Regions from separate parts of the Streptomyces sp. NPDC004561 genome, predicted to be linked through region 1. Evidence: riboswitches for the same ligand, from Rfam matches in the RefSeq annotation. Region 1 holds a riboswitch; the other holds the start of a gene.
The links. A riboswitch is a leader RNA that binds a small molecule or an ion and turns the genes downstream of it on or off. The one in region 1 is predicted to bind S-adenosylmethionine.
Positions count from the first base shown of each region.

Region 2: linked by a shared signal. The riboswitch ahead of thrC (threonine synthase) and the one ahead of ACWEN3_RS21805 (aminotransferase class V-fold PLP-dependent enzyme) in region 1 are both predicted to bind S-adenosylmethionine.

Region 1 covers NZ_JBSGDB010000163.1:8,266-12,056, reverse strand. The annotation lists gene qcrB (cytochrome bc1 complex cytochrome b subunit) at 1-710, shown strand, start outside; gene trpD (anthranilate phosphoribosyltransferase) at 848-1,912, shown strand; SAM riboswitch class IV at 1,986-2,102, shown strand; gene ACWEN3_RS21805 (aminotransferase class V-fold PLP-dependent enzyme) at 2,247-3,608, shown strand; gene ACWEN3_RS21800 (Lrp/AsnC family transcriptional regulator) at 3,644-3,791, opposite strand, start outside.
Region 2 covers NZ_JBSGDB010000084.1:16,409-20,199, reverse strand. The annotation lists gene ACWEN3_RS14225 (alpha,alpha-trehalose-phosphate synthase (UDP-forming)) at 1-383, opposite strand, end outside; gene ACWEN3_RS14220 (glucosyl-3-phosphoglycerate synthase) at 467-1,411, opposite strand; SAM riboswitch class I at 1,542-1,686, shown strand; gene thrC (threonine synthase) at 1,704-2,987, shown strand; gene ACWEN3_RS14210 (MoaD/ThiS family protein) at 2,984-3,259, shown strand; gene ACWEN3_RS14205 (cold-shock protein) at 3,702-3,791, shown strand, end outside.

The DNA of each region.
Region 1 (3,791 bases):
ACTGGTACATGGGCTTCTCCGAGGGCCTGATCCGCTTCATGCCGGGCTGGGAGATCAACTTCTGGGGTCACACGCTGGTCCTGGGCGTGTTCATCCCGCTGGTGATCTTCCCGCTGGTCCTGGTCGCGATCGCGGTCTACCCGTTCATCGAGGCCTGGGTCACCGGCGACAAGCGCGAGCACCACATCCTGGACCGCCCGCGCAACGCCCCGACGCGCACCGCCCTCGGTGTCGCCTGGATGACGGTGTACCTGACCCTGCTGATCGGTGGCGGCAACGACCTGTGGGCCACGCACCTCAACCTGTCGATCAACGCGGTCACCTGGTTCGTCCGGATCTTCGTCTTCGTCGGACCGGTCCTGATGTTCGTGCTCACCAAGCGGATCTGCCTCGGTCTGCAGCGCCGCGACCGCGACAAGGTGCTGCACGGCCGCGAGACCGGCATCATCAAGCGCCTGCCGCACGGTGAGTTCATCGAGGTGCACGAGCCGCTCAGCCAGGAGCAGCTGCACACGCTCACCGCGCACGAGCAGTACGAGCCGGCCGCGATCGGCCCGACGGTCGACGAGAACGGTGTCGAGCGCAAGGTGAAGGCCGGCGAGCGGCTGCGGGCGAGGGTGTCCAGCGCCTACTACGGCGAGGACAACCAGATCACGAAGCCGACCGTCGACGAGTACAAGGAGATCACGAGCGGCCACGGCCACCACTGATCCCCGCGTCGCCACGCCACGCTGAAGGGCCCCGTCCGGGTTACGGACGGGGCCCTTCGCCGTCCCCCGGGCTCGATAGGGTGGGAGCTGTTGAGACTCGCGTCCCGTGGTCCGGGACATCGAACCAGGAGCGGCTTATGAGCGCTGTGACCCCCGCTGGAGGCGACACCGCGGCGGGCCGCTCCTGGCCCGCTCTGCTGAACGGCCTGCTGGACGGACGCGACCTGTCCGCCGACGACACCGCCTGGGCGATGGACCTGATCATGCGCGGCGAGGCGACGGACGCGCAGATCGCCGGGTTCATGGTGGCGCTGCGGGCCAAGGGCGAGACGGTCGAGGAGATCTCCGGCCTCGTCCGCACGATGTACGAGCACGCGAACGTGATCGAGGTGCCGGGCCCGGCCGTCGACATCGTGGGCACCGGCGGCGACGGCGCCAGGACGGTGAACATCTCCACGATGTCCTCGATCGTGGTCGCGGGCACCGGTGTCAGGGTCGTCAAGCACGGCAACCGCGCCGCCTCCTCCGCCTCCGGCTCCTCCGACGTCCTGGAGAAGCTCGGGATCAACCTGAACCTGACCCCGAAGCGGGTCGCCGAGGTCGCCGAAGAGGCCGGCATCACCATCTGCTTCGCGGTGAAGTTCCACCCGTCGCTGCGTCATGTCGCCCCCGCGCGCGGCCAGTTGGGCATCCGGACCACGTTCAACGTGCTCGGTCCGCTGACCAACCCGGCCAAGGTGCGCGCCCAGGCGGTGGGCGTCGCCGACCCGCGGATGGCGCCCATCGTGGCCGGCGTCCTCGCCGAGCGCGGCAACTCCGCGCTGGTCTTCCGGGGCGACGACGGCCTGGACGAGCTGACGACCACCTCCACCTCCCGGGTCTGGGTGGTCCGGGACGGCAAGGTCGCCGAGGAGTCCTTCGACCCGCGCGACGCCGGGATCGAACTGGTCCCCGTGGCGGCCCTGCGCGGCGGTGACCCCGCGTACAACGCCGAGGTCGCCCGGCGCCTGCTGGACGGCGAACCGGGCCCCGTGCGGGACACCGTCCTGCTGAACGCGGCCGCGGCGCTGGTCGCCCTCGCGCCGGGCGACGCACCGCTCGCGGAGCAGCTGCGCACCGGCATGGCGAAGGCCGCGGAGTCGATCGACTCCGGCGCGGCCAAGCGGGCGCTGGAGCGGTGGGTGGCGGCCAGCAACGCCTAGTGCTGCGACCGGCGTCCCGCGATCCGGACTCGGGTTGCGGGGCGCCGATCACTTCACGTACGTTCCCGTATCAGGTCACGAGTGACAGTCATGAGGCCCCGGCCGACTGTCCGGCAACCCTCCGTCCGTGGCGGGGTGCCCCGGGTGAGGACCAGGCCGCAGGCAGCGAGGTCTGCGGCAAGCGCGGACCCCTCGCGAGACCAGGGGTCCTGGGTCGTCGAGGAGCCTTCCGTGAGCAAGCGAATGCGATAGGGCCGCCGAGCCCCGCCTCCGCACACCCTTCTTCTCTTCCTTCCGTACGCCCTGTGCCGTACGTCCTCACGGGAGTTCACCCATGTCTGTCTCCACCGTTGCCGCCGACCAGTCCGTTTGTGCCCCGCTGCCCGTTCTGGGCCGGGATGTCGCCGTCCCGCTCGTCACCGGTGGCGAGGTCACCTACGCGGCCCTCGACTACGCGGCCAGCGCCCCCGCCCTCCAGCGCGTATGGGACGACGTGGCGGCCTACGCCCCGTACTACGGCAGCGTCCACCGAGGCGCCGGCTACCTCTCCCAGCTCTCCACCGACCTGTTCGAGAACGCCCGCGCGACCGTGGCCGCGTTCCTCGGCTGCCGCGAGGACGACCAGGTGGTCTTCACCCGGTCGACGACCGACTCCCTGAACCTCCTGGCCCGCGCCCTGCCCGAGGGCTGCCAGGTCTTCGTCTTCGAGACCGAGCACCACGCCTCGCTGCTGCCCTGGCAGGACGCGAAGGTCACCTGCCTCGACGCCCCGCGCACCCCCCGGCAGGCCGTCACGACGCTGGAGCGGGCCCTCGCCGACCGCGACCCCCACGGCCCGGCCCTGGTGTGCGTCACCGGCGCCTCCAACGTCACCGGGGAGCTGTGGCCGGTGCGCGAGCTGGCCGCCGCCGCGCACGCCCACGGCGCCCGGATCGTCCTGGACGCCGCCCAGCTGGCCCCGCACCACCCGCTGGACGTGCGCGAGCTGGACGTCGACTGGGTCGCCTTCTCCGGCCACAAGCTGTACGCGCCCTTCGGCTCCGGCGTCCTGGCGGGCCGAGCCGACTGGCTGCGGGCGGCCGAGCCGTACCTCGCGGGCGGCGGCGCCAGCCGCAAGGTCACCCGGCGCCAGGACGGCGGGGTGGACGTGGAGTGGCACGAGAGCGCCGCCCGGCACGAGGCGGGCTCCCCGAACGTCATCGGCGCCCACTCCATCGCCTCCGCCTGCAAGGCGCTCACCGAGGCAGGCTGGGACACCCTCGTCGCCCGTGAGCGGCACCTGATCCGCACGGTCCGCGAGGGACTGGCCGAGGTGCCCGAGGTCCGGATCCTCTCCCTCTTCGGCGACGACGCCCCGCGCGTCGGGGTCATCTCCTTCGTCGTCGAGGGCTGGAACAGCTCCCACTTCGCCGCCGCCCTCTCCGCCGAGTACGGCATCGGCGTCCGCGACGGCCTCTTCTGCGCCCACCCCCTCGTCCGCACCCTCCTGGGCACCGACCCCCGGACCCAGGGCGAGTGCGGCGCCCCCGAGGCGGCGCCCGGCGAGAAGTCCCTCAACGCCATCCGCGTGAGCTTCGGCGCGGGCACGCCGGACGAGCACGTGCGGCGCTTCGTGGACGCCGTGAAGGAACTGGTGGCCGAGGGCGCGCAGTGGACGTACCGCACGGAGGACGGGCGCTGCGTCCCGGCGGTGTGAGCGGGTGAGCCCCCGGTGAGGCGGCCTTCAGACGGTCAGGAGTCCAGGCCGATCGCGAAGGCCGCCTCCAGGTCGTGCTGGGAGTAGGTGCGGAACGCGACGTGCGTGTCGGTGGCCTCGACCCCCGGGATCTTGCTGATCCGCCCCGGGATCACCTCGGCGAGGTCCTCGTGCTGCGACACC
Region 2 (3,791 bases), on a different contig from region 1:
AACTCCGCGTCGAAGACCGGTTCCAGCGGCGTCTGGTACAGCATGTGGTGGACGAACCAGAGCACCGAGTTGGCGATGCCGTTGTACGCGTCGGCGTGCACGGAGGCGTCGATGTCGAGCATCCGCACCCGCTGCCCGCCGGTGTCCTCGGCCGGCAGCAGCCCGCCGCCCGCGCGCCGCACGGCCTCCCGGTCGCCGTCGCTCAGCGCTGCGCACACCCACACCGCGTCGGTGTCCGGCCCGATGGCCGACAGCCCCGAGACCAGCCCGCCGCCACCCCGCTTGGCGTGCAGCGAGCCGCCCGCACCGTCGGGGCGCACTTCGTACGAAACCGGGCCGCGATTGGACGCGACCAGCACCTCTGCACCGTGCGTGGAAGCCATGGTCCTCAACCTAGCCCGGCCCGGAAACGCTCAAACGTACGGACCACCCCGGAAGGCGGCCGTATACGGCCGTACCTCCACTTTCACGCCACCCGGCGGTGCGCGTACTCCGCGATCTCGGTCATCGGCGGCCGCTCCTCGGTGTCCACCGAGTAGGTGCGCGGTTCGAAGCCGTCCTCGCCCCGCTCGAACTGGGTCAGCGAGGGGCGGATCAGGTGCCCGCGGGCGAGCCGGAGCTGCGCCGTGCGGTAGATGGCGGCGGCCATCCGGCCCAGCGCCTGCCCGTCCTGGTGCCGGTGCTTGCGCACCCCCACGTCCACCTGGGCCAGCGCGTCCAGGCCGGCCAGGTGCAGCGCGTCGACCAGCATGCCCAGCTCCACCCCGTAGCCGACCGGGAAGGGCAGCTGCTCCAGCAGCGAGCGCCGGGCCGCGTACTCGCCCCCCAGCGGCTGCACGAAGCCGGCCAGCTGCGGCCAGTGCATGTTCAGCAGCGGCCGGGCCATCAGCTCGGTGACCCGGCCGCCCTGCCCCGCCGATCCGGCGAGCGGGCGGTCGTACATGGCCTTGACCAGATCCACCTCGGGGTCGGTCAGCAGGGGGCCGACGATCCCGGAGACGAAGTCGGAGGAGAACTCCCTGAGGTCGGCGTCGATGAAGCAGACGATGTCCCCGGTGGTGACGAGGAGGGAGCGCCACAGGACCTCCCCCTTGCCCGGAACGGCGGGGATGCGGGGCAGGATGTCGTCGCGGTGGACGACCCGCGCGCCCGCGGCGGCGGCGACCGCGGAGGTGCGGTCGGTGGAACCGGAGTCGACGACGACGATCTCGTCTACGAGCGGGACCCGCTCCACGAGGTCGCGCCGGATCACGGCGACGATGTCGCCGACGGTCTCCTCCTCGTTGAGCGCGGGCAGTACGACGCTGATCGTGTGACCCGTGCGTTGCTTGGCGGCGAGGACCAGGTGCAGCGGGCGATCGGACACGGACCAGGAGCGGGTGCTCAGCCAGCGCTCGACTTCTTCCAGCACGGTCTGCGGCTCCTCACGGTTGTCTCGCGCTTCGGACGACTATCTCAACTGTCCTGGCCTTCGGTTACAGTCTTGAACAACGCCGATGACCATCGCATGTCGGGGGTCGCCCGCGTTGACAACCACATACAGCTCATCCAGAGGGGCAGAGGGACACGGCCCGATGAAGCCCCGGCAACCCTCCAGCCGGTTTCTCGTCTTTCCGAGCGAGGCTCCCGGCTAGGGAAGGTGCCAAATCCGTCTCACGGCGAGATGCGTCGTGAGGAAGATGAGGAGAAAGGGCCTCGCCTCCATGGCTGTGCAGACAGTTGCAAGCACCAGCAATCCCACTGTGGACCTCGGTCCGGCCGCTGCCCTGAGCTGCCGCGAGTGCGGTCACCGGGTACCCCTCGGACCGCTGTTCGCCTGCGAGGAGTGTTTCGGCCCGTTGGAGATCGCGTACGACTTCTCGGCCTACGAGACCGAGGAACTGCGTCGGCGCATCGAGGCGGGACCCGCGAACATCTGGCGCTACGCGCCGCTGCTGCCCGTCCCCGCGGACGTGGCCGGCAAGCCGAACATCAACCCCGGCTGGACCCAGCTCGTCAAGGCCGACAACCTGGCGCGCGAGCTGGGCGTGACCGGCGGTCTGTACGTGAAGGACGACTCCGGCAACCCGACGCACTCCTTCAAGGACCGCGTCGTCGCGCAGGCCCTGGAGGCCGCCCGCGCCTTCGGCTTCACGACGCTCAGCTGCTCCTCCACCGGCAACCTGGCCGGCGCCGTCGGCGCCGCCGCCGCCCGCGCCGGCTTCCGCTCCTGCGTGTTCATCCCGCACGACCTGGAGCAGGGCAAGGTCGTCATGGCCGCGGTCTACGGCGGCGAACTCGTCGGCATCGAGGGCAACTACGACGACGTGAACCGCTTCTGCTCCGAGCTGATCGGCGACCCCGCCGGCGAGGGCTGGGGATTCGTCAACGTCAACCTGCGGCCCTACTACGCCGAGGGCTCCAAGACCCTGGCGTACGAGATCTGCGAGCAGCTCGGCTGGCGGCTGCCCGACCAGATCGTCGTCCCGATCGCCTCCGGCTCGCAGCTCACGAAGATCGACAAGGGGCTGCAGGAGCTGATCAAGCTGGGTCTGGTCGAGGACAGGCCGTACAAGATCTTCGGCGCCCAGGCCGAGGGCTGCTCGCCGGTGTCGACCGCCTTCAAGGCCGGGCACGACGTGGTCCGGCCGCAGAAGCCGAACACCATCGCCAAGTCCCTCGCGATCGGCAACCCGGCCGACGGGCCGTACGTCCTGGACATCGCCCGCCGCACCGGCGGTGCCGTGGAGGACGTGACGGACGCCGAGGTGGTCGACGCGATCAAGCTGCTGGCCCGCACCGAGGGCATCTTCGCTGAGACGGCGGGCGGTGTGACCGTCGGCGTCACCCGCAAGCTGGTCAAGGACGGCGTGCTGGACCCGGCGAAGACCACGGTCGTCCTCAACACCGGCGACGGCCTGAAGACCCTCGACGCGGTGGCCGGCACCGGCCTCACCGCCACCATCCGCCCGACCCTGGACTCCTTCCGAGAGGCTGGCCTCGCATGAGCGTGACCGTTCGCATCCCCACCATCCTGCGCACCTACACCGGCGGCCGGGCCGAGGTCGCCGCCGAGGGGGCGACCCTCTCCGAGGTCATCGAGGACCTGGAGAAGAACCACACCGGGATCGCCGCCCGGGTGCTGGACGACCAGGGCAGGCTGCGCCGGTTCGTCAACGTCTACGTCAACGACGACGACGTGCGCTTCGAGCAGGGCCTGCAGACCGTGACCCCGGACGGCGCGGGCGTCTCCATCATCCCGGCCGTCGCCGGCGGCTGACCGGATGACTGAACATTACCGTCGGTAACAGCGGTTACCGAATGTTCATGCGATTGCCCCCTCCGTGAGAGAAGCGGAGGGGGCAATTCAGCGTGATTGAGCGCGGTACAGTTGGGGAACGCGCTCCCGGAGTGCCAACCGGAAGCCCTGGATTCATGCCGCAAGCCCGATAAGAAGTAGCCAAAGTGCACGGGTTTTATGCGGCTTTTGTGGCTTTTATGGGGCCCGACTTGCCCTGAAGTCGGGCGAATTCTCAGCACATTCCGGGCCTGGCTCGTCCAGAATTCTCGTCCGATTGACCTGTTGCAGACGGCAGTTGGACAGATACATTCAGCCGCGGTCGACGCGTTCCGGCGCACGCCCCCGTCCCATGGGGGGTGAGGTCTGACCCGGGTCCGCGAAGTGTGGATCTGTGCAAGGGCCAGTAATAGGGGAGTTGGGCATGGCTCAGGGCACCGTCAAGTGGTTCAACGCGGAGAAGGGGTACGGCTTCATCGCGGTCGACGGTGGTGCGGACGTCTTCGTCCACTAC